3 regions of the Paenibacillus sp. MER TA 81-3 genome follow, and region 3 is predicted to be linked to each of the others. Evidence: a T-box and tRNA genes for the amino acid it is inferred to sense, from the RefSeq annotation. Region 3 holds a T-box; the other regions hold tRNA genes.
The links. A T-box is a leader RNA that pairs with one kind of tRNA and senses whether it is charged. The one in region 3 lies ahead of leuS (leucine--tRNA ligase), so its partner is inferred to be a tRNA-Leu.

Region 1: it has a tRNA-Leu gene. The T-box ahead of leuS (leucine--tRNA ligase) is inferred to sense a tRNA for this amino acid. The anticodon was not compared.
Region 2: it has a tRNA-Leu gene. The T-box ahead of leuS (leucine--tRNA ligase) is inferred to sense a tRNA for this amino acid. The anticodon was not compared.

What each region holds. Positions count from the first base shown of each region.
Region 1 covers NZ_JAMAWB010000004.1:158,088-168,588, forward strand. Annotated here, with positions in the region: gene M3650_RS06860 (helix-turn-helix domain-containing protein) at 1-82, shown strand, start outside; gene M3650_RS06865 (ABC transporter permease) at 434-1,399, shown strand; gene M3650_RS06870 (carbohydrate ABC transporter permease) at 1,414-2,310, shown strand; gene M3650_RS06875 (ABC transporter substrate-binding protein) at 2,364-4,052, shown strand; gene M3650_RS06880 (alpha-L-fucosidase) at 4,283-5,509, shown strand; gene mgtE (magnesium transporter) at 5,822-7,189, shown strand; tRNA gene M3650_RS06890 (tRNA-Glu) at 7,349-7,423, shown strand; tRNA gene M3650_RS06895 (tRNA-Lys) at 7,476-7,551, shown strand; tRNA gene M3650_RS06900 (tRNA-Leu) at 7,598-7,683, shown strand; tRNA gene M3650_RS06905 (tRNA-Leu) at 8,025-8,110, shown strand; gene M3650_RS06910 (GNAT family N-acetyltransferase) at 8,251-8,661, opposite strand; gene M3650_RS06915 (hypothetical protein) at 8,824-9,018, opposite strand; gene M3650_RS06920 (hypothetical protein) at 9,231-9,335, shown strand; gene M3650_RS06925 (ROK family transcriptional regulator) at 9,943-10,501, opposite strand, start outside.
Region 2 covers NZ_JAMAWB010000008.1:1,428-11,928, forward strand. Annotated here, with positions in the region: gene M3650_RS12755 (AraC family transcriptional regulator) at 134-1,003, opposite strand; gene M3650_RS12760 (beta-galactosidase trimerization domain-containing protein) at 1,122-3,098, shown strand; gene M3650_RS12765 (asparaginase) at 3,207-4,226, shown strand; tRNA gene M3650_RS12770 (tRNA-Gly) at 4,461-4,535, shown strand; tRNA gene M3650_RS12775 (tRNA-Arg) at 4,542-4,618, shown strand; tRNA gene M3650_RS12780 (tRNA-Leu) at 4,634-4,715, shown strand; tRNA gene M3650_RS12785 (tRNA-Pro) at 4,725-4,801, shown strand; gene sigY (RNA polymerase sigma factor SigY) at 5,087-5,596, shown strand; gene M3650_RS12795 (YxlC family protein) at 5,598-5,945, shown strand; gene M3650_RS12800 (sigmaY antisigma factor component) at 5,938-6,171, shown strand; gene M3650_RS12805 (PLD nuclease N-terminal domain-containing protein) at 6,201-6,407, shown strand; gene M3650_RS12810 (ABC transporter ATP-binding protein) at 6,404-7,324, shown strand; gene M3650_RS12815 (ABC transporter permease subunit) at 7,324-8,118, shown strand; gene M3650_RS12820 (BofC C-terminal domain-containing protein) at 8,195-8,923, shown strand; gene M3650_RS12825 (cation:proton antiporter) at 9,097-10,272, shown strand; gene ruvC (crossover junction endodeoxyribonuclease RuvC) at 10,398-10,501, shown strand, end outside.
Region 3 covers NZ_JAMAWB010000008.1:208,598-219,098, reverse strand. Annotated here, with positions in the region: gene M3650_RS13745 (ComEC/Rec2 family competence protein) at 1-87, opposite strand, end outside; gene M3650_RS13740 (deoxycytidylate deaminase) at 221-739, opposite strand; gene M3650_RS13735 (ComEA family DNA-binding protein) at 874-1,548, opposite strand; gene comER (late competence protein ComER) at 1,687-2,532, shown strand; gene leuS (leucine--tRNA ligase) at 2,513-4,954, opposite strand; T-box leader at 5,092-5,321, opposite strand; gene M3650_RS13720 (class I SAM-dependent DNA methyltransferase) at 5,416-6,192, opposite strand; gene M3650_RS13715 (CvfB family protein) at 6,320-7,273, opposite strand; gene rsfS (ribosome silencing factor) at 7,270-7,617, opposite strand; gene yqeK (bis(5'-nucleosyl)-tetraphosphatase (symmetrical) YqeK) at 7,633-8,217, opposite strand; gene M3650_RS13700 (nicotinate-nucleotide adenylyltransferase) at 8,189-8,797, opposite strand; gene yhbY (ribosome assembly RNA-binding protein YhbY) at 8,818-9,108, opposite strand; gene aroE (shikimate dehydrogenase) at 9,260-10,141, opposite strand; gene yqeH (ribosome biogenesis GTPase YqeH) at 10,184-10,501, opposite strand, start outside.

The sequences.
Region 1 (10,501 bases), on a different contig from region 3:
TAAGAAAGTGGAAGGGGTTGCTCCAGGAGAATACCGCGCCGTCATCTCGGCGCAGGCTGCAGCCTTGACACGCGACAAATAATTGAAAGCGCCGAATATCGGCATTGGGCTTCTGATCGAGCCCGGTGTTGGTAGCAACGGCGCTTTTTTTGTGATGAACAGGCGGGATTGCGAAACATATCAAGCAGGCGAAAATCATCTATTGTTACCAATAAATCCTTGCCGGGAGCGGGTTAGACGGTGTGGCGAAATCCGTTAAGCCTTAAGAAAACGGTTGATTGTAATGGCATCATTTCGTCTTTTATAATCAAGGCAACCCGGGAGGCTCGATACTATCGACGCCGCAAATATGAACTGGCTCAATAATGAATCCTCTTTTGTAATCGGTTGCAAAAGGGGTGAGTTTGCAAAAGGGATGAAGGAGGAATGAACTATGGCAAACGTCACGCCCGGAACTGCCTCCCGCCGCCTGACGACATCGCGCTTCGCGTTTGCCGACGGTGCCGGTAAGAAAATGAAGAAGCATTGGCAACTATATTTGCTCGTTTTTCTGCCAATCGCTTACATTATCATTTTCAAGTACGTTCCGATGGGCGGAGTGCTCATCGCCTTTAAAGAGTATAACGTCGTAAAAGGGATCTGGGAGAGTCCGTGGGTAGGGTTTAAATATTTCGAGCAGTTTTTGAACTCACCCTACTTCTGGAATTACATCCGTAATACCATCGTGGTCAGTCTGTACGGATTGTTAGTCGGATTTCCTGCCCCCATCCTATTGGCACTGTTTTTGAATGAGATTAAGAACGGTTTCTTTAAGAAGACCGTGCAAATGGTTACCTATGCCCCTTACTTCATTTCTACCGTTATTATGGTATCCATCATCATCGTTGCCCTTTCTCCGAACGTCGGCATGCTTAATAACATTTTGCGCCTCTTCGGGTTCGAAGGCATCGATTTTATGGGAAGGCCGGAGTTGTTCAAATCGATTTATGTCTGGTCTGACGTATGGCAATTTACCGGTTACGGCGCAATCATATACATCGCAGCTTTATCTGGAGTCAATCCGGATCTGTACGAAGCTGCCAAGGTAGACGGCGCGACGCGCTTCCAGAAGATTTGGAATATCGATTTGCCGAGCATATTCCCCGTCATGGTCATTTTGCTCATCTTGAACGTGGGCAGCATGATGAGTCTCGGCTTCGAAAAAATGTACCTCATGCAAAACCCGCTCAATTTAGAGTCTTCCGAGATTATTTCAACTTACGTATACAAGGTCGGCTTGTTAAATGCGAATTTTAGCTTCTCAACAGCAATCGGACTATTTAATTCCATCATTAATCTCGTACTCATCGTGACGGTCAATGCGATTGCGCGCAAGCTGTCAGAGTCGAGTCTGTGGTAAAGGGGGCAGCATCCATGAATAAACCCGCTATTCGCGAGTCGCTTCCTGACCGCCTGTTTCTCATATTTGTGTACGTCGTATTAAGCGGCGCGCTGGTCATCGTTTTATTCCCGCTGCTGCATATTTTGAGCGCTTCGTTCAGTTCGCCGCAGGCTGTCAACTCGGGTCGCGTATGGTTGTTCCCGGTTGATTTTACACTGGCCGGATATAAAGCAGTTTTTGCGAATCCGAATATTTTGACCGGTTACGGCAACTCGCTCTTCTACGCCGTGACTGGCACGTTCGTGAACGTCGTCATGACCGTACTCATCGCGTATCCGTTATCTCGTCGCACGTTCTACGGACGTCACATCATCATGATGCTGCTCGTCTTCACGATGTTGTTCGATGGCGGTCTTATTCCGAACTATATGGTTGTGAAGTCGTTAGGAATGATCGATACCCGCTGGGCCATGATTATTCCAGGCGCATTGGCTGTCTTCCAGGTCATTATCGCCCGTACGTTCTTTCAGACGAGTATTCCGGAAGAATTGGCTGAGGCATCGGAGATTGATGGCTGCAGCGACGTCCGCTTTATTACAAGTGTCGTGCTGCCGCTATCGAAACCAATTATAGCTGTCATGACGCTAATGTACGCCGTCGGCCACTGGAACTCTTATTTTGGCGCTCTCATTTATTTGAAATCGCCGGATATGTTCCCGCTGCAAATCGTGCTGCGGAATATTCTTATCCTGAACACGGTCGATCCGACGATGATGGCGAACGTGGATGATATGCTGCAGCTGCAAGGCATGTCAGAGCTGCTGAAATATTCGCTTATCGTGGTGGCGAGCGCTCCGGTGTTGATGATTTATCCTTTCGTGCAAAAGCACTTTGTAAAAGGAGTCCTTATCGGTTCATTAAAAGGTTAATCTCTGCCAGATTACAACTCAATTCGAGAATATAAAAGGGAGGGTCTTGTAAGATGAAATTGAAATGGACGACGATGCTTGCGGTATTGCTGTGCGCCTCACTGCTCTTGGCGGCTTGCTCCAGCGGTTCGGGCGGCTCTGGCAAAGAGGAAGGAAAGGGAAATGCCGCTGCGAACGAAGTGGCGAATGCCGGCGAACTATTCAATCCGGTAGGAGAATATCCGATTGCAAAAGAGCAGATGACACTTAAGATGTTCGCGCCGCAATCGGCAGCGATAGAAAATTTAGAGACGAACGAATTCACAAAATTTGTCGAAGAGAAAACAAACATTAAAATTAAATGGGACGTTGTGCCAGAGGGTGCCATTGAAGAGAAGAAGCAATTGATGATGGCAAGCGGAGACTATCCGGAAGTCATTCTCGCCGGCAACTTCTCCAAGGCAGACCAGATGAAGTACGGACAGCAGGGCGTATTTGTTCCGTTGAATGATTTAATTGATAAATATGCTCCGAACATTAAGCAGGCCATGTCGGAAATTCCGTACTTGAAGGATGCGATGACGACGCCAGACGGCAACATTTACACGATCCCGAAAGTGAACGAATGCTATCACTGCACCTATGCTTCGAAAATGTGGGTGAACCAGAGCTGGCTTGATAAGCTTGGATTGAAAATGCCGGAGACGACGGAAGAGTTCTATCAAATGCTGAAAGCGTTTAAAGAGAAGGACCCGAACGGAAATGGCAAAGCAGATGAAGTTCCGCTCACTACGGCAGGGAAAAAGGACATGTGGGGCGGCGGCTTGGATGCCTATTTGATGAACGCTTTCATTTATAATGATGCCAATACGTATATGTATATGGATAATGGTGACATTAAGTTTTCTCCGAATCAAGAAGCATGGCGCGAAGGATTGCGCTTTATCAATAAACTGTATGCTGAAGGGCTTATCGATAAAGCTTCCTTCACCCAGAACGCCGATGCCGTCAAGCAAATCGGCAACAAGCCTGACAATGTGATGGGAGCCGTGTCCACGGCGCTTATCAGCTATGTATACAATCCGAACGAATTGACGCCTCGCCATAAAGAATATGTAACGGTACCACCGTTAAAAGGACCGAACGGCGTGCAACTGACCGGATACTTCGTCGGCGCTGGCAACGGACAGTTCGCGATTACGAACAAAGCGACACCAGAGCAGCAGATTGCGGCGATTCGCTTTGCAGATTATCTGTACACCGAAGAAGCAACGGTGTATACGAGCATGGGCAAGGAAGGCGATGGCTGGCACAAAGCGAAGGAAGGCGAGAAGACGGCTGACGGTCAACCTGCGCGCTTCAAGCAAACGCCGAAGCCAGGCGTATCGCAAGTCCAGAACGGCACTTGGCAGGAGCTCGGCATTATGAAAATGACGAATAAATTACGCGATTCCTTTGCGGTGCCGGATGATATGTTCGCGGAAGACGGCTATGGCCTTCGCCTGCGCAACGAGTCGAAGAAATATGAACCGTTCGCGAAGCCGGAAATGGCTTTCCCAGCAGACGTATTTATCGCAGCCGAGGACGCTTCCTTGGTGGCTCAACTGCAGACGTCCATTAGTGACTATGTCGAGTCCAACATGGCTCAGTTCATTACCGGCAGCAAAAGTTTGGATAAGGATTGGGATGCGTATGTGAAAGGCTTCGACGGCTTGCAGCTGCCGAAATATTTAGAGATTTACAGCAACGCTATAAAAAAATAAAGGTTAGCTTTATACACTATCCGCCGGTGTTATGCTGCCGGTGGATAGCTGCTTGACAGCGCGCACATTTTCATGCTTCCATTTGCTTATTGATGAAGGATTTAACTCCACTATCTCGAAGTCATAAGAGGTTCTTGCATGGTGCAGAACGACTTATAATGTTATCGAAAACACATGCTTGTCGCAACTGTCTGACCACATTACTAATTTGAAGTAAGGGAGAGGGCGTTATGACGAAGACGAAGCTGGCTTTGCCTACCCCGCAGCAAATAGCGTGGCAAGACTTGGAATTGGGGATGTTTTTTCATTTTGGGATCAATACGTACTGTGATCAGGAATGGGGAGAAGGAACTGATTCCCCGGAATTGTTCAACCCGGCGCAGCTGGATGCGCGGCAATGGATCCGCACGGCCAAAGTGGCCGGATTCAAATATGTCATCCTGACGGCAAAGCATCACGATGGGTTCTGTCTGTGGCCGACGAAGACGACTGACTATTCGGTGAAATCAAGCCCATGGAAGAACGGTCAAGGTGACGTGGTGCGTGAAGTGGCCGATGCGTGCCGGGAAGAGGGCATGCTTCTAGGGTTGTACGTATCTCCTTGGGACCGCAATGCAGCGTGCTATAGAGATCCTGCTGCTTACGACGACTTTTATGCGGAACAGCTCACAGAGCTTTTGACGGGTTATGGGCCGTTAGTGGAAGTCTGGTTCGACGGAGCGGGCTCGGAAGGCCGCCAATACGATTGGCCGCGCATCATTGGTCTTGTGAAGCAACATCAACCGGATGCAATGATTTTCAATATGGGTGCGCCGACGATCCGTTGGGTGGGCAATGAAGACGGAGTCGCTCCGTATCCGTGCTGGAACACTGCTGAAAGCGCTCGCGTGAGCATGTTCACGAGCGACATGAACACGTGGATGGGAGCCACGCCGGAATGGGTTCCTGCGGAATGTGATGTGCCGATTCGGGCGAGACATTGGTTCTGGCACCCGAATGATGAGAGCAGTCTGCATTCATTAGACCATCTGATAGACTTGTATTACCGCTCCGTTGGTCATGGGACAACCTTGCTCCTGAACGTCTCGCCAGATGACCGCGGCCTGCTGCCCGATTGTGATGTAGAGCGCGTACAGGAATTCGGAACGGAAATCCGCCGCCGATTCGGACAATGTATTGCCGAGACGACGGGCGCAGGAATGGAAGTTGTACTCGACTTGGGAGAAAAACAGGCGATCGAGCATGTCATTGCGATGGAAGACATTGCGTATGGGGAGCGAGTCCGTGCTTATGTGGTGGAGGCCCGGGTTGACGGGGAATGGAAGGCGGTAGCGCAGGGCAGCGCGATTGGGCACAAGAAGATCGATCGGATCGAACCGCTCGAGACCGCTAGTATCCGCCTGCGTATAATCGAATGCATGGAAGAGCCAATGATTCGCCGCTTGGCCGTATATTGATCGGGAAAATAATGAGTCGGAGAAAAAAGAAGCAAATCGATTACAGAGGCAGGAATGCTGCCTTACGATATCGAATATAAGACAGGGCAAGGATTTACTGCGAATTCATTCGTGGTTATTCCTTGCTTTTTTTCATACACTATGAGAGCTTGAACTGGATTTATCATATGTCCTAGTTCGTGAATATTGCGTAGTGTATTATTGAACAGGGGTTCTATGTCATTGGATATAGGGTAAGAAAGAGTATTGCAGGAGGTGAGCGGCGTGAGCGATAAATTATCATCAGATATCAATCGTGACGACGGCGACAACATGAAAGAAAAGAGAAAAGCCCCCTCTGAACCGGAAGATATCCTCGAGGAAGCGGACCGCATATTAGAAGGTACGACAGAAGAGGTGAAGCGGGAGCTGCGTTATTGGCAGCCGTACGACTTGGCCGTCGTCTATCGCGATGCGAAGATGACGAAGCGATCTCACTTGCTGAGTGCTCTGGAAATCGATCAGTTGACGGAAATGATCCGCGAGCTGGACCCGGATTTACAGCTTGAAGCGTTTCAGATGCTCGGGCGCGAACGCGCCGCCGAAGTGCTGAACCGGATGGATAATGACGACGTCGCCGATATGATGGCTGCCGTTAGTCTGGAAGCGAAGGAATTCCTCCTCTCGTTGATGGAACGGGAAGAGAGCGACACGGTGCGTCACTTGCTCACCTACGAGCCGGAGACGGCGGGCGGTCTGATGACCAACCGTTACGTGTGGTTCTATAACCGCTACACGGTGCGGGAAGCGGTGGAGAAAATTAAGGCCTTCGCAGAGCTGACGAAGCATGTGCATTATTTCTATGTAGTAAACGAACAGAAGCGTATCGTCGGCACCTTGTCCTATCGGGAGCTGGTACTCGCTCAGGAGAATGAAACGATACAGGAGCTCATGAACGAGAAGGTTATTTCCGTAACGGCAGACACAGACCAAGAAGAAGTGGCGAAGCTGTTCGAGCAATACGACTTCCTGTCCATGCCGGTCGTGGATGCAGATGACAAGCTCATCGGTATCGTGACCGTCGATGACGTCATCGACGTCTTGCGGGAAGAGGCGCATGAGGATATTAACAAGCTATCAGCAACCGACAAGACTATCGATTTTCGCACGAATGCAGTAACCGCAGCACGGCGCAGGCTGCCATGGCTCATTATGCTGCTCTTTCTCGGACTCGTCTCCGGCAGCATTATAAGCCGGTTCGAAGAAACGTTACAGCAGGTGGTGGCGTTAACATTCTTCATGCCCATGATTGCCGGAATGACAGGGAATACAGGCACTCAATCACTAGCTGTCGTCATTCGTGGATTATCTTCCGAAAATATAGACAAAGCTATCGTTCGACGTCTGTTATGGCGCGAACTGTTCGTAGGACTTATTATCGGTATGGTATGCGGCGGATCCGTGGCCTTGGTGGCGGGAATATGGCAATCAAGTGTAGCGCTCGGCCTTGTCGTCGGATGTTCCTTGTTTCTCACTGTCATCATCGGGACGATGGCCGGGACTGTCATTCCGCTCATTTTGTACAAATGCAATGCCGATCCAGCCGTAGCGTCCGGGCCACTGATTACGACGTTGAATGACATCTTTTCATTAACTGTTTATTTCGGTACGGCGACAGTATTTTTATCGTATTTAGTGTGACCGTTTGAGGAAGCGCAGGTAACACGGGTGGTGTCTTATCAGCACAAAAACATTTTGCCAATTGGTAAAAAAAGTTTTGAAAAAAAAGCTTGTCAACGTTCATGCCGTTTGTTATACTCTTAATTGTCGCCGCAGAGGTGATGATGAAAGTGTGACTATGGCCCGTTGGTCAAGTGGTTAAGACACCGCCCTTTCACGGCGGGAACACGGGTTCGAATCCCGTACGGGTCACCATTTCTTTTACTTGAAATGAATCATGGCGAACAGCAATGTTCAGTCAGCATGAGAGCCATTAGCTCAGTTGGTAGAGCACCTGACTTTTAATCAGGGTGTCGAAGGTTCGAGTCCTTCATGGCTCACCAGTTATTCTCTCGTTGGAGATGCTGGTAGCATATTTCCCTAAAATGTGCGGTAGTGGTGGAATGGCAGACACGCTATCTTGAGGGGGTAGTGGGCGTACGCCCGTGGAGGTTCGAGTCCTCTCTACCGCACCATAACCAAGCAATCGCAAAGCCTAAATAAGGCTTTTTTTGTTTTTGGGAAGAAGTGCGGGATGGGGTCCGAACTCCAGACAATTTGATAAGACGGAAATCAAATAAATGTCATTCGCGAGCAGCGGGGGCATTGCCCCTAGGTTTTATCCCGTTCCGATCGGGACCATCAGGACGCCTTACATGTCTATTCGTAAATACTGTCAGCGTTTTCGTAACGCAGCTTCTCGGATTTGATGGTCTCAGTTGTTTTGGAAACAGTCGTTGCGGAGGAACGCTCCACTTTACAAGAGCTTCAAATGATGGTATATTAATTGTTGTCCTCTTCATGAGGGATTAGATGTGCGGTAGTGGTGGAATGGCAGACACGCTATCTTGAGGGGGTAGTGGGCGTACGCCCGTGGAGGTTCGAGTCCTCTCTACCGCACCATACATACTCAAAGTGTATCCCTTGCATAGGCAAGGGATTTTTTGCATGCACATATCTGCTCACATGCCGTGAAAAAAGTAAAATAGACCTCTTCCTTGAAAGGATGGTCTATTTCTAGTCTGCATGAAGTTGTCAGCTGCCTAGTATCTTCTATACATGCCTAGAGACTTGGGGTGCGTATAATCGAAGCCAAACCTCTTGTATAAATGATCGGCGGGGACATCCGCTAGCAGGCTGACATAAGATTTATCAGGCGCATTGTTCTCTAAGTAATTGGTGATTTCCGTCATGATCAGTTTCCCCAACCCTTTGCCTTGATAAGAAGGGGCAACCGCGATGTCTACAACTTGATAAAAGCAACCGCCGTCTCCGATGATTCGGCCCATGCCTACGAGTTCGTCTTCATGTCTCAATGTGACTGCAAAGATGGAGTTTTTCAAAGCGATTTCGGCTCCGATTAAGCTTTTGGCACTAAGACCGGCAGCGACTCGCAAAGCGATATATTCCTCTGGCGTAGGCGCTTCGTGAAAAATATGTATGTTTGGACTCAATTGAATGAACCTCCTAAATAGATATGAATTCTGTTTCATTATACAGGATTTTTTTGTAAATACGATACTATAAACACGGAGCTTTAGAATCAAGATGCTGCAAGCAGATATACAAAGCCGCCAGCGGATGCTGGCGGTTTTCGTTCCGCTTCATATCCGGGGTTATCGCAGCAAGGACAGCAAGGCGATAATTTCAACCAGCCGGATTATGCGGTTTCTTCTGCGGCGTCCGGTAATAGAACTCAACACCAGAAAATCGGTGCCGACCGAGGTCAGTCTTCCAGTAAAAGTGCCTTTTCTGGTGGTGACCCGCACATTGTGTCCACAAAGACGAAGAGCTTTGTCGCGAAATGTCATGCTTCACAGCCCCTTTTCCCATAAGATAATATAATTGAATACACGTTATCATATGTGAGTTGTTGCTCATGCGAGTGGGTGGACAAACTACAGGCTGGCAGGGCAGAAGCGCAAATTTGATGGATATGGGCATTTAAAAGAATCTTTTTGTCACAGCAGGCCATACAATAACAACGCAAGTACACTTTAATAACGGTGAAGGGGGACATTAAATGAGCGACATTGCTGGAAGATGTGGTGGTTTCTTTACTTCTACAGGCGTAATTTTGGTTCTCTTCATTTTGTTGGTAATCGTATTGCGTTCCGGCTGGTTCTAACCATACACCGGGGAAAAGCCGGGATGTTGATTCCGGCTTTTTTGACATGAAGGAATGTTTAAGTTCTATGCAGTGATTTTTCAGCAGGTTTGCGAGCAATGATGCGAGTGTCCAGTCTTTTGAGCCATTCTCCCTTTGATTCAGAACTAACGCAGGTCAGACACAAAGGATGAACTTGCCCAACACTGGAAAACATACTGTTCTAGAAGAGTAGCCAGGTAAACGAATCAGTTTCTGATGGGATGGGACAAGGGGTGGAATGCTTGTGCGCCACATCTTCTGACGGGATGGGAGAGTGAGGCAAAGGGCAAAGCGGAAGATAGAAACATAACATCTAGTAACATCTAATGCCTCATTAGACGAGTCCTCCACGTGTCTCTAGGAAATTGCAAGCGTTATTTATATGTTGCGCCATACCGCTGCTCTAACCATGGTGCAGGAGGGGGCGGCGCGTGCTATCATCCCGATCTGGCACATGCATATGCCCATTTATGGTGGCATCCGGAACATACTTTAGGATACAAGCATGCGATCATTCATGAGATTGAACGCAATCGAAGGCCGCCTCCTCTTCAATCAGACGGACAGTAGACGGCCCTTTGTGCGTTTATACGGACACTTTAGTTCGTCCGACGAACGATTGAATGACCTGATTGGCCGCGCCAAGCACGGTCGAACGCTGCTGCAGCGAGGAAAAATGAATTTGCAATCCATGCTGATGCGATTGGAGTGTACGTTGTTGCACCGTCCGCAGAAGCGGCTTGCGGATCCAACGTTCGGCTTGGGTGAGCTTGTTACCGATAATGACTAGCTCTGGGTTAAACGTGTTAATAATATTGGCGATGCCGACGCCCAAGTACTCACCAATCTGATGCAGCGTGTGAAGCGCGTTCGGCTCATCCTGCTCAGCAGCTTGCATGATTTCTTCCAAGCTATGATAGCTCACGTTCTTGCCAGCTTCTGTAATCGCCTTCTCCGAGGCATACAGCTCCCAGCAACCCCGGTTACCGCAGCTGCATTTGCGGCCGTTCGCTTCAATCGTCATATGCCCCATTTCGCCAGAATAGCCGTATGCGCCCTTGAACAATTCCCCTCCGATAATCGTTCCGGTACCGATGCCGGCCCCTGCGCTGATATAGACGAGATGCTGCGCTTTCTCGCCTGTG
Region 2 (10,501 bases), 210 kb from region 3:
AATATTGAAAGAATCGTGCAATCTCAATCTATGTTTCTCCATTCTGTCCGTTGTTATTATGAAAATAATAAGAACCGGAGGCATACCCTTCCGGTTCTTTATTTATTGTTGGCAGCAATTCAATCCGCGAACTTCACCAGCGTTCCACATCGTTGTGCCCTTTCCCCATACGATAGGCCGACGGACTCACACCGTACACGGAAGCGAATTGATTCGAAAAATAATGAATGGAGTCGTACCCGAGCAAGAGGGCAATTTCCGTAATGGATTGACGGCTTTCCATCAAGAGGACAGCGGCTTTCTTCATGCGCGAGCGCAGAACGTACGCCTTGGGCGACATTCCGGTCTCTTGCTTGAACAAGCGGTAGAACTGAGACTTCTCCAGTCCGCACTGCTCGCACCAGCGGTCATGCGTATAGCGGCGCTCTGGATGCTCGTCCATCTGCTGCAGCACCTTTGCGATGCGGTAATCTATTGGATAATCCGCTGAAGTAACATCGCTCCACTGCAGCAGCCAAGCATAGAAGCAGGCGGAGACGGCTTGGGATGTATATTTGCCGTTACGATTATAGACCGCGAGGCAATGCTTGATGAGCTCAATGAGATGCGGATATGGGCGCAGCGACATGCACGTCGGTATTGATTCCAATTCAGGACAGGGCTCGGTCGCCGTCAGCCACAGGGGATTAAAATCATCCCATTCATAGGCAAAGGTTGGTTGCTTCGGTTTCGGCACACTCCATAAATCACAGTATATATTGCATGCATCCATCGTTTCGCTCGGAGTATGCTCGAAGAAATGCCACTCTCCAGGACGGACGAAGATTAAAGTACCGCTGGAGACGGCATAGCGCTGATCGTTCACCAGCATATGTCCATGCCCTTCCGTGAACAGATGAAACGCATAGCTGTAACCTCTACGTCGCTGTTCTTCTGGAGCTCCCCGATAATTGTACATATGAGCGGCCCGGATATGAGGAAGTGTGTCCGTAAGTGATTTCATCATTTTTCCTCCTCGATGATCGGAATATTGTATAAACGAAAGGAAGCTATCTTAAATACGAAACGTTACGTAAATGATACAATGATTCCATAAAAATGTCATGCGTAGGAGGAATATCATGCGTTTTAGACAAGTACATCTCGATTTTCACACTTCGGAACATGTTCCCCATATCGGGAGAAAATTTTCTAAAAGTAATTTTCAGGAGATGCTCCGTGTTGGTCATGTCGACTCGATTACCATCTTTGCAAAATGCCATCACGGGTGGGCTTATTTCCCATCTGAAACGAACGAAATGCACCCGGAGCTCAACTATGACCTGCTTGGGGCGCAAATTGAAGCTGCACATGAAATCGGCGTCAATGTACCGGTCTACTTATCCGTGGGCTTGGATGAAAGATTGGCATGGCAATACTCCCAATGGCTGATTCGCAGCGAGGAAGATCGCACGAATTGGGTCGACTCCTTCATGAAGCCGGGCTATCATCAATTTTGCTTGAATACGCCGTATCTCGATATCGTCATTACACAAATTCAAGAGGTTGTGCGCAAATATGATGCTGACGGCATTTTCTTAGATATTGTCGGTGAACGGACGTGCTATTGCCCAACCTGTCTGAAGCAAATGCAGGAAGATGGCTTGAATCCGCGCAACAAGGAACACGTTATCGAAAATGGGCGCCGTATTTATGCCAACTATACGAAGCGTGTGCGCGATGCCATCGACGAAATCAAACCTGGTCTGCCTGTATTCCATAATGCAGGGCACATTCATCAGGGACGCCGCGATTTAATGAATATGAATACACACCTTGAATTGGAATCACTTCCGACCGGGGGCTGGGGATACGATCACTTCCCGTTATCGGCACGTTATGCGCAGCCTATCGGAATGGATTTCCTCGGGATGACCGGTAAATTCCATACGTTCTGGGGCGAGTTCGGCGGTTACAAGCATCCGAATGCGCTGCGGTACGAAACATCGTTGAACCTGGCACATGGCGCTCGCTGTTCGATTGGCGACCAGCTTCATCCGGAAGGTGAGATGGATAAGGCGACATATGAGCTGATCGGCAAAGCCTACGCGGAAGTGGAGCAAAAAGAAGCATGGTGCGTAGACACGGTCAATCTTGCAGACGTTGCGCTGCTTACGGTTGAAGCGGCAGGTGTACAGCAGGATAGTGGTGCGATGTATTCCGGAAAAATCGATATGGGTGCCGGGCGTATGCTGCTGGAAGGCAAAATCCTGTTCGATGTGGTTGATTTGAAATCCGATTGGAGCCCTTACCGCGTGCTCATTTTGCCGGATGCGATCGTCATGGCAGAGCAGGTGCGCGAGAAGGTGGAAGCGTTTATTGCTGCGGGCGGCAAAGTGCTCGCAACAGGACGCTCTGGCTTGAACGAGGAGATGACGAACAACCTGCTGCCGTTAGGCTTTAAAGACACAGGCGTCAATCCGTTCCGTCCGGATTATTTCCGTCCGGCGTTCGAATTGCCGAACCTCGGCGAGGCTGCTTACATTATGTACGGCGAAGGCCGCCGTATTGAGCTGACAGACGGCACGGAGCTTGGACGCCGTGAAGATCCGTACTTTAACAGACAAGCTTTCCGTTTTTGCTCTCACCAGCATACACCGACTTCCGAACAATATGGCGGTCCGGGAATGGTGGAGACGAAACACGGAATTTATATAGCTTGGAATGTATTTGAAGATTATGCGACAAAGGGAAGCCTTGTATTAAGAGAAATGGTAGTCTATGCTCTGCGCCGCTTGCTGGGAGATCAAATTTCCTTGAAGACGACACTGCCGGCTCAAGGCGTAACGACGCTGCAGCATCAAGCGCAAGAGAAGCGTTTTATCCATCATCTCCTGTATGCTTCCCCGGTGAAACGTGGCGAGCGTGTAGAAATTATCGAAGATATTATTCCGCTCCACAACATTGAAGTAGAGGTACAGCTGCCACAGCAGCAGGTGAAGCGAGTCTATTTGGCGCCACAGATGACGGAGATCGACTATGAAGCGACTTCACGCGGTATCCGCTATGTTGTTCCTCAATTGGAATGTCATCAAATGGTCGTTCTGGAGTATAATTAGCTCGTACCATTCATAGAGGCAAGCGGCCGCATCGAAATGCGTGTTCACGACCTTTTGAAGGGGACATAAGCAAGAAGACACCTTGGGAATGACGAGGGAGGAACGAACGTGGTTGACTTAGGAAAAGTGTTAGTAGAAGAGTTTCGGGGAGACTGGTTGGAATGCGCGTATACGGGCCATGTGGCAGGCGTCAATGAGCACGGGGAAACGATGTTTCATGTCGGCGACGAAGGCTATGTGAGCTTTATGCGCTCTTCTTCCAAGCCGGTACAGGCTCTACCTGCGATATTGGCGGGGGTTCCAGAGCATTACGGCTTAAGCGATGAAGAAATCGTACTGATGACAGCCTCTCACCGCGCTCAGAAGTTCCATGTTGATGCACTTGAGTCTTTTATGAAAAAGACGGGAATTACAGAAGACAAGTTCGTATGCAAACCTACTTATCCGCTGAACAGTGCCGCCAAGGATGAGCGGATCGCGCATGGCGAGCCACCGCGCTCCTTGTATCACAATTGTTCAGGCAAGCATTTGGGCGTGCTGGCCTTGTGCAAAATGATGGGCTGGCCGGAGCACAATTATGCGGAGCCGGATCATCCGGTACAGCAGCACGTATTGAAATTGATGTCGCAATTGTCGGATATGCCTGCGGATCAAATTAAGTTGGGTACGGACGGCTGCGGATTTCCCGTGTATGCCATACCTATTCGCAACATTGCACTCTTATATTTACGCCTTGCCTGTCCGGATCTGATTGCGGATGAAGCAGTGCGCAACGCCGTTATTCGATTGACGACTTTGATGAACAAATACCCATTCTACGTGTCAGGTACAGAGTTAATCTGCCCAACGCTCTTACAAGATGACAACATTGTCGCGAAAGGCGGAGCTAAAGGGATTTACTGCTTCGGGCTGCGCAAACAGAGAATGGGGATTGCATTCAAAGTGATGGACGGTTCGGAGGACCAGTGGCCGCTCATAGTCGCTCATATATTAACAGAAATTCAGTATCCGAATGCGGAAACGATCGAGCGTTTGAAGCGATTGAGTCCTGCGGAGACGAAGAACGACAACGATAGAGTCGTCGGATATCGCGAGCCTAAGTTTCAATTACTATGGGATAACAAATAAGATAAAAGTATCGGAAAAGCCTGTTTTAGAAGTTGTTTAGTCAGCTTCAAATCAGGCTTTTCCATCTATATGCGGTTATTTTCAAATATAAAGAACAAGAAAAAAATACCACAAAATTTTATGAAAAAAAGATTTGCAATTCAATATTCAGTCTGATATATTAGTAAATGTCCTCGCTAAAACGACATGTAACGCTAGGATGCAATACAATTTTTAGCTAATGATGTAAAATATGCGGACATAGCTCAGTGGTAGAGTATCGCCTTGCCAAGGCGAGGGTCGCGGGTTCGAATCCCGTTGTCCGCTCCAGAATATGCGCCCTTAGCTCAGCTGGATAGAGCGTTTGACTACGAATCAAAAGGCCGGGAGTTCGAATCTCTCAGGGCGCGCCATATATAACTTCATAAGCCGGTGTGGCGGAATGGCAGACGCGCGCGACTCAAAATCGTGAGGGAAACCGTGGAGGTTCGAGTCCTCTCACCGGCACCATAAGATGTTCGGGACGTAGCTCAGCTTGGTAGAGCACTTGGTTTGGGACCAAGGGGTCGCATGTTCAAATCGTGTCGTCCCGACCACTAACATGAAGAACCGTCGGTTATATACCGGCGGTTTTTGCATTTTATTTTGTGCATTCGATTACTCTTCGCATAATTCGGCATAGACTACTTCTTGACTAGGTTGCATCCTCTATTCATATCGGTCTTTTCAGTTCGTTTACATTCCTTTTTTTTTATACATCTTCCGGTGTGGTTACTGGGGTTCCATATTTTTTTGCGCTGTGTTGAACGATTGAACCGACTTGTTCGTATTACTTGCGACTGCAGTCATTAGAACATCAATTACAAGGAGCGTGAGAGTGATTGACCGAACAGGATACCATTGACCGTGCTCAAGCGGGTGATACGGCAGCGCTCGCGCTCCTTTTGCAGCAGCATTACCCATTTGTGCGCAGCTATATGTTGAAGCTAACGATGAATCCGACATTGACGGATGATATCGTACAGGACACGATGCTGAAAAGTATGGAAAAGCTGCATTTGTATAACGGCGCTTCCAAGTTTTCGTCTTGGCTTATTACGATCGCCACTCGAATTTATGTCGATTTAATGAGGCGACAGAAGGTGGAGAAGCGATGGCAAGAACAGGCGACGCGGTCTCTCCGATACCAGATGGAGGCTCATAACGTGGAGTGGACGGATATGCTCGATTCATTAGGCAAGCTTCCGCCAGAGCAGCGCGCCGCAATCTTATTAAAGCATTATTACGGTTACACTTATCCGGAAATAGCAGAAATGCTCGACTGGAGCGAAGGCACTGCCAAATCCCGTGTCTTTTACGGCATTGAGCACATTCGAAAGGAGCTGAGATAACATGGAGCATAAGAAATTGCCGGAGACCGAAGAAGAATGGTCCGCTCTTCTCAAGGAACAATGGAGCAAGCTGGATGTGTATAGCGAACAGAAGCCCGTGCCAAGTCAGACGTTTCTTATCGGAATGTTAACGGAACACAAGCAAAGGCAGAAGCGCGCGTTATGGCGCGAATTAAGTGTCCTGTGGCTGGCAGCTGCAGTTATGCTGCTCGGCGGATTTACATTGGCAGTGACCGATATCTCCGTGTATGTAATGATGCAGCTTGTGTTATTTGTCGGCATCCTAGGGGGATTGCTCATGCGAGGATATGTGATGAAAAGACGCAGAAGAGGTGCGCGTCATGAATAATCTGAATTCAATTCCGTTGTGGGCATTGTTCCTGTTGGGAGCTACATTGGTGACGCAGGGGACGTGGCTTTTTCTGCATGCCCGCAAGCACGGCTATTATCCGTGGTTATGGGCCTTGTGGGGCTTCCTTAGTATTCCGCTGCCATCCCTAGTGTACGTGCTCTTTGTAGCTCAGCCATGGAGAAGGACAATACCTAAGAACAGACATACGGATGATAGCGAATAACTTACTTTATGGAATAGAGGGGATAACGAATGCAGATGGCTTGGGCGGATATTCCTTGGAATATCATTATGCCGCTTATCGTTGTGCAGCTCATCTTGATGGTAGTTGCTCTGGTATCGCTGAACAAGACAGAATGGACCAACGGGCCGAAATGGCTGTGGCTTATCATTATTATCGTGTTAAATATTCCGGGTTGCATCGCTTATTTCTTAATAGGTAGAAAGGAGAGAAGATGAGCCAGTTCGTTATTACACAATTGTGCAAGCAGTATGGCAATCATAAGGCGGTGGATGCCGTTAACTTTACGATACAAAGCGGAAGCTGCACGGCCCTTCTCGGTCCGAACGGGGCGGGAAAGACGACGACGCTGCACATGCTGACAGGAGTGACCAAGCCAAGCTCCGGGACAGTCGCGATGATCGATGGGGCGGGACGGGAACATCGCGGGGATCTGAGACGCTGGATCGGATTTATGCCGCAGTCGCCCAGCTTTCATTATTGGATGACAGGCCGGGAGTGGCTGCAAATGATGGCTGAATTAACAGGCTGCAGCAAGCGTCAAGCTCGTGTAACGGCGGATGAATGGATGAAGACTGTCGGTCTGGAGCATGCGGGGCAGCGCAGCATTGGCGGATATTCCGGAGGTATGAAACAGCGACTCGGCTTGGCGCAAGCTATGATCGCGCGTCCGGAGCTGCTAGTGCTTGACGAACCGGTATCTGCGCTCGACCCGATCGGCAGGCGTGAGGTCATGGCATTGCTGGAATCGTTGAAGCGGCGAACGACGATTCTATTCTCCACTCATGTGCTGCACGATGCTGAGGACTTATGTGACGAGCTGATTATTATGAAGCAAGGTAAAGTATTGATGCAGGGCAAATGGGATGAGCTTCGTAAACAATCGGAATCACCGTTATTTACGATTGAGGTGGAGCATACGGCGGATGCTCTTGCTTGGCTGCGAGAGTTAGCCGATATGCCGCTCGTAAAGGAAGCGAATGTACGCTCCGCACGAGCGGAGCTAGTCGTGAGCGATCACGATGCCGCAAGGGAATTTCTGTTGAAGCAGATTCGCGAACGAAGAATACCGCTTGTGCGATTCGAGGCCGGCGTGACAACTTTAGAACAGTTATTTATGAAGGCGGTGAAGTGATGAAGGCATGGTCCGTCCTTTACCGGAAAGAATGCACGGAGATGCTGCGTAATTATAAATGGATTTGGGTGCCGCTAGTATTTGCTGTCTTAGGTATTGCTCAGCCTGTCACGATGAAGTTCATGCCCGATATACTATCGATGGCAGGAAGCTTGCCGGAAGGCACGATTCTGCAGATCCCGACACCTGTGGCAGGAGAGGTGCTCGGCCAGACCCTGAGTCAATTTAACACGGTTGGAGTACTTGTACTTGTGCTTGCATTGATGGGTTGTGTATCGGGAGAAGTGAAGTCGGGAGCGGCTGCCGCACTGTTGACCAAGCCGATCTCCCATGTCAGCTATATGATGGCCAAATGGGCAGGAGCCATCTCCTTGACGATTCCATCAGTCCTGCTTGGTTATTTATGCTCATGGTATTACACGGAACAGCTGATCGGACATGTGGATATATTAAATGGCGCGGCAGCAGCCTGCCTTGCACTAGGCTGGTTCATATGGATCTCCAGCTTAACCGTAGCTATGAGCGCGCTGATTAATAATGCGGGCGGTTCAGCCTTTGCAGCGCTTGCTGCCGCTATGTTGACGAGTATTCTAGCGGGCCTGCTTCCGGCGTCAAGCGGATGGATGCCTTCCAAGCTGCTGCAGGGAGCCCAACTGATGCTGATGAATTTTGAACTGCCATTCCCATGGCCAATTGCGGCTGTGACAACTCTGCTTCTTATGGCAGCCTTTATGGTCACAGCTGTTATTCGCAACGCCCGGCGCGGCACGTGGCTGCCGGCGTCGCACGAATAAATGAAATGAGACAAGCAAGTATAGACTTCCCCTTCATTTGGCCAAACTAAGAAAAAAAGAGTAAGAGGGGATTGTTATGGCTCGGGAACCTCGTACCTATACACGGTTCTATTTTCGAGTGAAGCAATGGAAAAAGCGTCTGCGGCGATGGAAGCGTCCGCTCTGGTCATTGGCAGCCATTCTATTGTTTCTTACGATTTTGACTATCGGTATTCAATTGTCGGATAACATACGTAATCTGGTGGAAGGTAAAGATAATACGCCATCGCTGGAGACATTTGCAATGCTTCAGGGTGATGAATTCACACAGTTGGATAGGTCAACACAGCTTGTCCTGAATCAGCTGATGAACAAGGATGAGAAGCGGGAGGTCGTCCATCGGAAGCAATACATTTGCGGAAAAAGTGATAAAGCGCTAGGCAAACAGAACTCGCGTGACATTATTCAAACCGTGCTGAATCATCCGGATTGGCTGACTTCGATGGACAGTGACGGCCGTGTTATTTTAGAGGAGCAAGTTGACGACATGTCGGAAATTTGTAAGGAACAAGCGCACATTGGATTGGATAAAGACGGGAACCTAACTCTATATGACGGACCGCCGCAGAAGCAGAAGGCGATACGAACTTTTTTTCAACTGGATGTAGAGTCGATGGAGAGCGCTCTTCCGCCTAAAGTGCTCAAACAGTTATATCAAGGCATACGCATTACGGACATGGATGAATATCATAGCGTACTGTCCACGTTCAGCGATTATGCCGTAGAAGAGACGGAAAAAGTGATGAAACCAACTCCAGTCGATTGACGTAATCTTATAAAAAAGAAATGAAAGAAGGACGCCGTAACCGGAATCCTTCTTTTTTGTCCTGGCGGGGTTGGCTGGATTAAATCAGAGTGTGAAAATGGAATGGATTGCCCTGAACAGTTTCTGGAGAAATAACGGTTTACGGTCATAATATATCTACAGCCGAAAGGGGAATGCCAATGGAACTAATTCTCATGCTGCTCATTATTTTGGCGTCGACGAAGATTGCGGGGGATCTTACCGTACGATTGGGACAGCCAGCCGTACTTGGTAAATTGCTCGTCGGTATTATCATTGGACCTGCCGTACTCGGATGGATTATGGACGGAGAGGTAATTAAGGAAATGGCGGAAGTCGGTGTCATTTTGCTTATGTTTATCGCCGGTCTGGAAACCGATCTGGATCAGTTGAAGAAGAACTGGAAAGCTGCGTTTGCCGTAGCGATTGGCGGCGTCATTCTGCCGTTCATCGGAGGCTACAGCGGAGGCTTGTTGATCGGTCTGGATAACAATCAATCGATGTTCCTCGGTCTGTTGCTGTGTGCTACATCCGTAAGTATTTCCGTACAAACATTGAAGGATCTGGGACAGCTAAGCACGAGGGAAGGCACGACCATATTGGGAGCTGCCGTGGTGGATGATGTTCTCGTTGTCATTTTGCTCGCCTTTATGCTGAGCTTGCTCGGAGCAGGCGGTGAAGCATCGATTGGACTAATTATCGGTAAAAAGGTGTTGTTCTTCGCAGTCGCCATCGCAGCGGGCATTTACTTGGTGCCGCACGTTATGAAGTGGCTAGCTCCGCTGCGAGTGACCGAAGCGGTCATTAGTGCAGCGCTTATAATATGCTTTTCGTTTTCTTATTTTGCCGATTATCTAGGCGTAGCGGGAATTATCGGTGCCTTTGCCGCTGGCATCGCCATATCGCAGACGAAATTCAAACACGAGGTGGAGCATCGCCTGGAGCCGATTGCGTATGGCATATTCGTTCCGATATTTTTTGTCAGCGTCGGCATTAATGTAACCTTCGAAGGGATTGGCGATCACATCGTCTTCATTATTATATTTACTGTCATCGCCATACTGACCAAGCTGCTCGGCTGTGGCTTCGGGGCTCGCATGACTGGCTTCGATCGCAAGAGTGCCATTGGTATCGGCGCAGGAATGGTATCTCGTGGAGAAGTGGCGCTCATTATTGCTACGACTGGTCTGGAAGGCGCGCTCTTTGACAAGGTGTACTTTACACCGATTGTCATCGTCATCATTCTAACCACGTTAGTTACACCTCCGATGCTGAAGGCTGCATTTCGCCAGCCGAAAGCGGGTGCGAAACCAATGACAGCAGGAAAATAACGGAATCTATAGCGTGAAAACATGTATCTATTGATTCATTCTCTTCCTATCGATCTGTGTTATAATGGGGTGAACACATATGTTCGCTTACTGTTACATGGACATCGGTGAGGGAGAGATTTTTTTTGCGTATTTTAGGAATTGATCCTGGCATTGCTATTGTCGGGTTTGGGTTCGTTGATAAACAAGGGAGCAAGATTGTTCCCGTACAGTACGGCTCGATTCAGAC
Region 3 (10,501 bases):
CGCCGCCCCTGCACTTAGTGCAGCACCGAAGTGAACACCTATAACGAAGCAGCATGCTATGACCACTATCGGTCGTCGTTGCAGCATTTCAAGCCTCCTGTTCCATACAAAAAAAAGAACCTCTATGCCGATGCCTTGTCCCGCCCCGTCAACCACAGTTAACGAAGCGACACTCATCGCTGCATAGAGGTTCTTCCTCCATCATCATTCCATTATGCTATTAATTTATCGTTTCCATCTCCGTCTCGCGCGGCGGCTGATAATGGTCCAATTGCCGGAATATGATTCCCTTCTGTGCCATCATTGCCCTTACTTTGTCGCTGTCCTTCGGATACGGACGGTGAAACGCAATTTCCGTTACGCCGCTGTTGGCCAGCATATTGGCGCATGTCCAGCACGGTTGATCCGTCACATATACGGTAGAGCCTTCTCGATCAATCCGATCGGTGAATAGAAGTAAATTCTGTTCTGCGTGAATCGTGCGGATACAGCGCTGCTTCTTCACCATTTGCTCTTGACCGTCTATGACGACCTTTTCATATTGCTCCGCAATCATACAGCCCGCTTCACTACAGTCCGGAACCCCCATAGGCGCCCCGTTGTAAGCTGTGCCAAGCAGCTTCTTTCCTTGCACAAGCACTGCGCCGACATGCCGTCTCGGACAGCGCGAACGTGTAGAAACCATATACGCAATGTCCATGAAGTAAGTGTCCCAATCTTTGCGCGTTGTCGTTGTCATGACATCACAATCCCCTGTCTCGTTCTGCCTTAGTTCTTATGTGTTTTCACCCTATAGAGGCTGTTCAAAAGGCCCCCTTTTGAACACGCACTTATATTGTAAGCAGGCCTGCTGTGATATGCAACTGTATGCCATTACTCGACACTTATTTTGTCGCGCAGCTTGGCAAACATTTTGGGGCCGATGCCCTTCACTTTTGTTATATCGTTCACTTTGTTGAAAGCCCCATGCTGCTCGCGATAAGCGATAATCGCCTTTGCCTTGCTCGGTCCAATCCCTGGCAGCTCAGTCAAGAGATTAGCGTCCGCTTGATTGATATTAATCAAGTTCGCTGAGCTTGAACGGTTGGCGGCCGGGGGTTCAGATGCTCTTATATCTGTCTGCTGCGGTGAGTTGGAAGCGCCAGCCCCCGAAGTGTTCTGATCCGATTGTGCCGCTGCTCGGCTCGGATTAGCATGTGACTCCTTGTCCATTACGTCGGATGCGCCGGATGAAGAAGGTGGCTCTGCCGACTGTTCGGATCCGTTCAGTGCAGACTTGGCTGAAGGTGAGGACGATGAGGATGCCGCAGCCTTATCAGCCTTTGTACGATTTGGCGATGACTTATTAGCTTCATTAGACTCTGTGCCTTCAAGCGGTCCCAGCAACTGGGCAATTTCATCATTAACAGGTTGCCATGTCTCCGTATCTTGTTCCCACTGCGGTCTGAGCCATAGCCACATACATAGGGCCAACCCGATAATTGCGATGCTAGTTCCCATGAACCAGCGCTGCAAAAAAGAAGATAACGGTATTTTGAAATCTTTCATGCTACTACTCCTTTCGACAGAGCGATAAGGGTATAATGGTCAACCAATCCATCATATAGTTTGAAGTAACATGCGCTAATCGTATAATGTGGCTTTACAGCGTTAAATGAATAGTGTGTAGCAAAGGAGGGAACATCCGTGAAGGTCGGATTTATCGGTACGGGCAGTATGGGTTCGACGCTCATTGAAGCACTCATTCAATCGGGAGCCTTGGAACCGGAGCAGGTCATCGCCAGCAACCGTACGATACAGAAAGTGCAAAGCCTTGCTTCTCAATACCCCGGACTTCAAGTCGCACTTAGCAATACGGAGACGGTGGAGCAGAGCGACATCGTCTTTTTATGCGTTAAGCCATCGGAATTCAAGCATGTGCTGGATGAAATCGCTGGGACAGCGCGATCTGAGCTCATCCTTGTGTCCATCACAAGTCCGGTTCTGATCAAGCATTTGGAAAATAGCTTAAAGTGTAAAATCGCTAAAATTATTCCGAGCATCACAAATTATGTATGGAGCGGGGCATCGCTATGCATGTATGGGGGCCGCATTCAGACCGAAGATCGATTGCTGCTGGAGCAGTTGATGATGGCCATCAGTCGTCCGCTGCAAGTATCGGAACAGTTCACTCGCATCACTTCGGATTTGGCGAGCTGCGGACCTGCATTTATTGCGTTCTTCTTGCAGAAATGGGTGGAAGCCGCTGTAGAGGAGACCGGTATTGACCAGGAAGAAGCTTCGCGTCTGGCGTGCGAAATGTTGCTGGGAACAGGCAAGCTGTTAACGGAAGGCGGCTTTACGCTCGAGCTGCTGCAGCAGCGCGTAGCGGTCCCCGGCGGCATTACCGCCGAGGCGCTGCGGCTGTTGAATGAAGAACTAGAAGGTGTGTTCCAGAAGCTCATTGGAGTCACTCACGCGAAATATGAGGAGGACCTAGAGAAGGTCCACGCTCAACTCTGCGACCATGAAGTTAACCGACCACAATATTGACGAGACGGCCTTTTACTGCGATGACTTTGCGAACGGTCTTGCCAGCAATGGCATCTTGAACGTTCTGCAGGGACATCGCTTTTTCTTGCATCGCAGCTTCGTCAGCATCGGCAGCTACGTTCATGCGATCCGCTATTTTCCCATTTACTTGAATGACGATTTCCACTTCGGCATCTATCGTCAACGCTTCGTCATAAGTCGGCCATGACACGTACGTAATCGATTCGTTATGGCCGAGACGCAGCCATAGCTCTTCGGCAATATGCGGTGCAAGCGGCGACAGCATTTGCACGAAATTCTCCATTGCTTGCCGCGGCAGAACATCGGTCTTGTACGCTTCATTGATGAAAATCATCAGTTGGCTAATCGCCGTGTTGAAGCGCAAGTTCTCCATGTCTTCGGTAACTTTCTTCACGGTCTTATGCCATGTGCGCAAAAATGCATCGTCCGCATTCCCGTCAACGATTTTGCTGTTCAATTGGTCCTCTTCATTTACAAACAAGCGCCAGATCCGGTTCAGGAAGCGGAACATGCCTTCCACGCCGTTCGTGTTCCAAGGTTTGGTCACTTCCAGCGGCCCCATGAACATTTCATACATGCGGAGCGTGTCGCCGCCGAACTCGTTAACAATATTGTCCGGGTTGATCACGTTGCCGCGGGATTTAGACATTTTCTCGCCGTTTGTACCGAGAATCATCCCTTGGTTGACCAGCTTATAGAATGGCTCCTTCGTCTCCACGACACCGAGATCGTAGAGCACCTTGTGCCAGAAACGGGCATAGAGCAAATGAAGCACCGCATGCTCCACTCCTCCGATATACAAGTCCACCGGAAGCCATTTCGCCAGCTTCTCCTTCGAACAGAGCTCGTTCTCGTTCTTCGGATCGATGAAGCGCAGGTAATACCAGCAGCTTCCCGCCCATTGCGGCATCGTATTCGTCTCGCGGCGCGCCTTGAGCCCCGTCTCGGAATCGACCGTATTCACCCACTCGGTCACGTTCGCAAGCGGCGATTCTCCCGTACCGGAAGGACGGATCTGGTCGATATCCGGCAGCATGACCGGCAGTTCGGATTCCGGTACCGGCTTTATCGTGCCGTCTTCCAGATGAAGAATCGGAATCGGCTCACCCCAGTAGCGCTGACGGCTGAACAGCCAGTCACGCAGACGATACGTGATCTTGCCTTTCCCTTTGCCCTCCGCTTCCAGCCATTCAATCATGCGAGCCATCGCCTGCTCGTTCGACAAGCCGTTCAAGAAGTCGGAATTGACGTGAGCGCCGTCGCCGGAATAGGCTTCCTTCGCTACGTCGCCACCTGCAACGATCTCCACAATTGGAAGCTCGAACTGCTTCGCGAATTCCCAGTCGCGTTGGTCATGGCCTGGAACGGCCATAATCGCACCCGTACCGTAACCGGCAAGCACATAGTCTGCGATCCAGATAGGCAGCTTAGCTCCATTGGCTGGATTCACCGCATAGGTGCCCGTGAATACGCCCGTCTTGTCTTTCGCCAAGTCCGTACGCTCCAGGTCGCTCTTGCGTGCAGCTTGATCTTGGTAAGCCTTCACGGCAGCTTCCTGTTCCGGAGTCGTAATTCGCTCTACGAGCTCGTGCTCCGGCGCCAGAACGCAATAGGTCGCGCCGAACAGCGTATCGGGACGCGTCGTGAAGACGACGAGTTCATCCTCGAATCCGTCAATCGCAAAGCGCGCTTCCGCGCCTTTCGATTTGCCGATCCAATTGCGCTGCATGTCTTTGATGCTTTCCGGCCAATCCAGCTCTTCCAGATCTTCCAGCAGCCGCTCTGCGTATTCTGTAATTCGCAGCACCCATTGACGCATCGGCCTGCGGATGACTGGATGGCCGCCGCGTTCGGACTTTCCATCGATAACCTCTTCATTCGCCAGCACCGTGCCGAGCTCAGGACACCAGTTCACCGGAAGCTCCGAGACGTATGCAAGCCCCTTCTTGTACAGCTGGATGAAAATCCATTGCGTCCATTTGTAATAATCGGGATCGGTCGTGCTGAATTCGCGGTCCCAATCGTACGAGAAGCCGAGAGATTTAATCTGGCGGCGGTAGTTGTTGATATTCTTCACCGTAATGTCGCGCGGATGCTCGCCCGTATCGAGCGCATGCTGCTCGGCAGGCAGTCCGAAGGCGTCCCATGCCATCGGATGAAGCACGTTATATCCTTGCATCCGCTTGTAACGGGAGATGATATCGGTTGCCGTATATCCTTCCGGATGGCCTACGTGAAGGCCCGCGCCGGATGGATAAGGGAACATATCGAGCGCGTAGAACTTTGGCTTATCTTCGTCTTCAAGCGTCGCAAACGTCTTCTGCTCATCCCAGTACGTTTGCCACTTCGGCTCGATGGATTGTGGCTGATAGCCATGCTGTTGTTTTATTTCTTGACTCATCCTAATCCTCCTCATGCTGCACCATGTAGCTGCACGCGCAAGCCACATTGAAGTGCCTAAGCAATAATGCAAGCTGTAATAATGCAACGCCGTAACTCCATTATTCAGCAAAAAAGCCCCCCGTCCGTAGCGTAATCGCTAGGGACGAGAGGCATAATTCCCGTGGTACCACCCTAGTTAGCGAAAGACATGCTTTGCCTTTCACTCCCTCTGCACCTGTAACGCGGGTGACGCGTCGCAGCATAGCCCTTCCGCTTCCGCTGCGCGACTCTAAGGCGAGTTCACCTTCTTCCACCACCGGTTCCCACCCAACACCGGCTCTCTGACAGATGGTCGACAAGCTACTATTCCTCTTCGTTGTCTTTGCTACACCTATTCAAATGTAACGTGTATGTACCTGCGATCAGTCGCAAGTAGCTATATTGTAAAGAAAAAAACGCATATTGTCAATGTTTGTCGCATCACGAGCACGCTGCTTCCTCTTTCACCGCGGCGAAGAAAATTCGCTGCGCGTCAGCATCCGGCTTCTCCCATGTAAAATCGGCAAACATCTCAATCTTATTGAAACCGGCATCTCTTAAACTTTGTGCAAGCCACTGAATATCATAGGCGCGCTGCACATGGGCTTCATCCACCCGTTCAAACAAACCGCCGTTCTCTTGACGAACAAACAACGTCAACTGATGCTCGATCTCCTTGCGTCCCTCATCGAAATCGGAGAACCATATGTAGGCGATGTCTTCCTCATCATAGGCAAAAGGCTGCGTATTCGCATACTCTTCGAATTGGCGAATAGACAGCACATCGAAGAGAAATATTCCACCCTGACGCAACTGGTCGTAAGTCGCCTGGAGCACCTGCTTGACTTCACTTTGTTCCGTAATATAGTTCAAGCAATCGCAAAAGGAAACGACTGCATCCACGGAATTAGGAACTGACCAGTGACGCATATCTTGGCACACCCATTGCATGTTCCCCTGCAGCGGAGGATGAGCAGCCATCTTGTTCTGGGCGATGGATAGCATCGTCTCAGATAGATCTATCCCAATGACCTCATAGCCTAGCGCCGCTAACGGCAGTGAAATATTGCCAGTTCCACATCCAAGATCAACAACGCGTTCAAGCTTCCCGCTTCCGTATCGCCGCCATGCCGCTTCGGCGAAAGCAATCCATTCTTCATAGGGCATATCCGCCATTAAGCGGTCATACACCTCTGCAAATCGACCGTACGATTCCATTACTCTCGTCCTTCCTCATCCCGTCCCTTTTTGATTACGAAGCATCCTAAGATGTCATTCAACATCGAATCCTGCATTCACTCTCGAAAGTCCGGTGCTGAAAAGGGGCCCTTTTGGACAACCTCTTTTAGCGGCTCGGCTTGCGCGGCTCCGACTGCGCCTGCTGCAGCACGCCCGCCAATTCATCGGCTGCCAGATCCTTCCCGGCTTGAGTCAACTCCGTCCAGCTTCCGTTCTGGTCAATAAGTCCCGCTTTCATCAAGCGGCCAATCGATCTCTTAAATGCGGATTTGCTCATGTTAAAGCGCTGCTTCACGATATCAGCCGGCGTCTCATCCGAGTATGGCATCGTCCCGTTCGGGCGCTCCTTCAAGAAACGGAACAACCGATCCGCATCCTTATCCATGCCGACTTCCTTGCGTTCTGCGGTCGTGACGTTTACGCGCCCGTCCTCGCGCACGTGCGTAATTCGAACACGAACCCGTTCACCGAGACGGAGCGGCCGCGGGCGTTGGGATTCATGCAGCAGGCCGATGATGCCGAAGCCAAGCGGTGCGCCGTCGATCACGAAGAACGTCCCCATCTTCAGAGCACGGTACACAATCGCCTCATGCCAAGTATTGAGCCATGCTTCCGGAGCATGAAAAACGAGTGGAATTAAATCGTCCTCCCGCGCGGGAAGTGCAACGAGACGGCCAAACTTATCGTGTGCCATTTTGACGTACACATCATCACCCAACTGAGGATGAAGCGGTTCGTATTCCGGCAGTTCGCCCCTCGGCAGCAGCAATTGGCGTCCAATGCCCATTTCCAAGAAGCAGCCGTACTTCGGGTGGATGTCGGCCACCTTCAGACAAGCTACTTCGCCAAGTGTCAAATACGGGCGCTTCATCGTGGAGGCTAGTCGGTCTTCTGTATCGAAGAACAGAAATACATCCACCTGCTCGCCTGGCTTTATCGGTCCGGTCATTTCCGAGTAGTGCAGCAGCACGTCCAGTTCGCCATCTGTTAAAAAATAACCGTATGGAGAGACTTCACGCGCAACCGTTAATTGTTGAATCATACCTGCAACCAAGGTCATGCCATTTCCACAACTTTCGCATCGGACCACAGCTTCTCAATGCTGTAGTATTCCCGTTCGTCGCGATGGAACACATGCACGATGACATCGCCCATGTCCACAAGAACCCAGCGAGCCGAATCAAAGCCTTCCGTACCGCGAATGTGAACGCCTGCTTCATGTGCGCGCTTGCGAATTTCGTTCGTAATAGCTTGGACCTGAGTGTCCGAGTTCCCGTGACAGACGACAAAGTAGTCCGCTATGAGGGAAATGCCTTGCAAATCCAGGACGACGAGATTCATCGCCTTTTTATCTTCAGCCGCGTCTACGGCGATCTCAAGCAATTGTTTTGAAGTGATTGCCATTGTTCAACCTCCATCTCATTTGTAAAGCTCTTGTTCCAGCTCTTCAATCAAACTGTTTCTTGCCAGTATCGTAAGCGGAAAGACGCGCCGGCGTTTGCCGAGCAAGAAGCTGATCGTCGAATCAAACCCCGCTACGAGGGCCGTGTTCACATCGCGCTCTGCCAACTCGCGGATGAGGTCAACACCTGGAAAATCGCGTCCAGGTTCGATATAATCTGCCAAACATACGATTTTGTCCAGCAGCGTCATATGAACGCGTCCTGATGTGTGATACCGTATGGCATCCAGTATTTCTTCGTCTTCGATCCCGTATTCATGCTGAGCAACATATGCTCCGACAGGAGCGTGCCACAACTGCTTGTCATGCTGCAGCAGCTCCGGCGGCATATGCTGCTCGCGGATGATCTCTTCCATTCGCGCCGTCGGCCAATATTTGGCTACATCATGCAGAATGGCTGCGATCTCCGCCTTAATTGGGTCTGCTCCGTATTTGTTCGCGAGCCGGATCGCCGTATCCATTACTCCTTGAGTATGCTGCCAGCGCTGTTCCGGCATTTGAGCTTGGACGGACTCAATCATTTCTTCGCGTACTTGATTCATAAAGCCCCCACCTTGCTATATATTGTTCAACCGCATCCGGCACCAAGTAACGAATGGATCTGCCCTCAGCAAGGCGCTGTCTAATCATCGTAGACGATATGTCCATTTGCGGCATGTATGCAGCGCTAATGCGTTCACGCCATGCAGCGGGCAGCATATCCAAGTGCCACGGCGTTCCCGGACGGCGGAGCCCAATAAATGTTATGCTGGTCATTAATTCATCGATACGATGCCATTGCGGTAAATAAGCGACCATATCGCCTCCGATGATCCATGACCATTCCACATCTGGATGCGTCTCCCGCAAGCCTGTTGCAGTATCTACTGTATACGATACTCCTCCGCGCGCATACTCCCAGTCGCTCACTCGAAAGCACGGATTTCCCTGCGCCGCAAGCTTCGTCATCTCTAGACGTTGCTCAATAGAAGCGAACGGCTGGCGGGATTTATGTGGAGGAACGCTAGCCGGCATGAACCACACTTCATCCAGCCGTGCCGCTTCCAGCGCACACTCCGCAGCGATCAGATGTCCGAGATGTATCGGGTCAAACGTACCGCCCATGATGCCGATTTGTTTCATGGGTAGGCCTCCTGTGCCGATTAAGGTAATTCAATCTGTTTTTTCTCTTCAGACTCCTTATACAGGACAATCATCTTGCCGATAACCTGCACAAGCTCTGCACCCGAACGTGAAGACAATTGCTCTGCCACTTCATAGCGATCTTCCATACAATTATTCAAGATCGACACTTTAATCAATTCGCGCACTTCCAATGCTTCTTGAATGTGACGAATGAGTTGATCGTTCGTTCCGCCCTTGCCTACTTGAAAAATAGGCTGTACATGATGTGCGAGAGATCGCAAATAGCGTTTCTGTTTACCCGTTAGCATATGTTTACCTGCCTTATCTGTATCATAATGTTATAAAATTCTTGAAAAAGGTACTCAAAAAGTCCCTTTTGAGCACGCACATGAAGTAACCTGCGGCCTCACTAACTTCCATGCCGACATCGACAATCCGAACGAGTTCGCCTGCAGTTAATTATAGCGTACGTAATACTTCTTGTCTCATCAGCTCCGCAGGAGCCTGTTTGCCGGTCCACATTTCAAACGCGATCGCGCCCTGATAGACGAACATTCCGAGGCCGCTATGCGTTCGGCAGCCTGTCCGCTGTGCGGCCTGCACCAGCGCAGTCTCGAGCGGATTATAGACGATATCGCTCACAATCATATGAGGCTGCAGCCAATCCGGATTGAGAGGAATGGCTGCAACGTCAGGATGCATGCCGACAGATGTCGTATTGATGACGATATCAACCTGCTCCGCATCGATGACTGGAGCATCCAGCAACGGTACGACACGTATCGGACCATAAGGAGACAAATCGTCGGCTAACGCCTGCGCTCTTTCGACCGTCCGATTGGCAATGATTAGCTCCTGACAGCCTTCCTTCAACAGTGCATAGGCGATTCCGCGTGCCGCGCCGCCGGCACCGATTAACAGAATCCGGGCAGCAGAAACATGTGGAATCATCTCTTCCTTCAAAGATCGTACATAGCCGAGACCATCCGTATTATATCCGATAAGCTTCCCGTCGCGGCGGACGATCGTGTTGACCGCTCCGATAACTTGGGCGCTCTCGTCGATATTATCCAAATACGCCATGACACGTTCTTTATGTGGAATCGTCACATTAACTCCGCCGATGCCAAGCGCGCGAATTCCCTTTATGGCCTGCTCCAGCTCATCCGGCGGCACATGAAATGCGGTATAGATCCCATTTACATCAAGGCTCTGCAAAGCCGCGTTATGCATAAGCGGTGATTTGGAATGCTTTATCGGATCGCCGATGACCGCATACAACGTCGTTGAACTGTCCAACGTCCGAACATTCCCCACTGATACTACCGCATCCGGTTCCATCGTTCTACGCTCCCTACCCATGTTTGTATAAATCATTATCGTTTAAAGCAACGAATGGCGTGTCAGCACCTTTACTCCTTTGGGAGCATGAACCTCCACCAGCGCCCCGGTCGTTCCGTTGCAAGTTACCCATCCGAGACCTGAAATAAAGACGTCCGTCTCGCTTCCGCGCGCAATTCGAAATTGATGCTTCGTCCAAGCAGGCAGCTCGTCCACACGTTCACGCGTAGGCGGAGCCAACATATCGCCGCGGTGGTCACGGTACAACTCGTCAGCCCGTTCTAATTTGGTCCGGTGAATCGGAAGCCCATTCGACACATAGCAAGTAAATGACTGGCGTTCCCCTTCCACGAAGTCGAA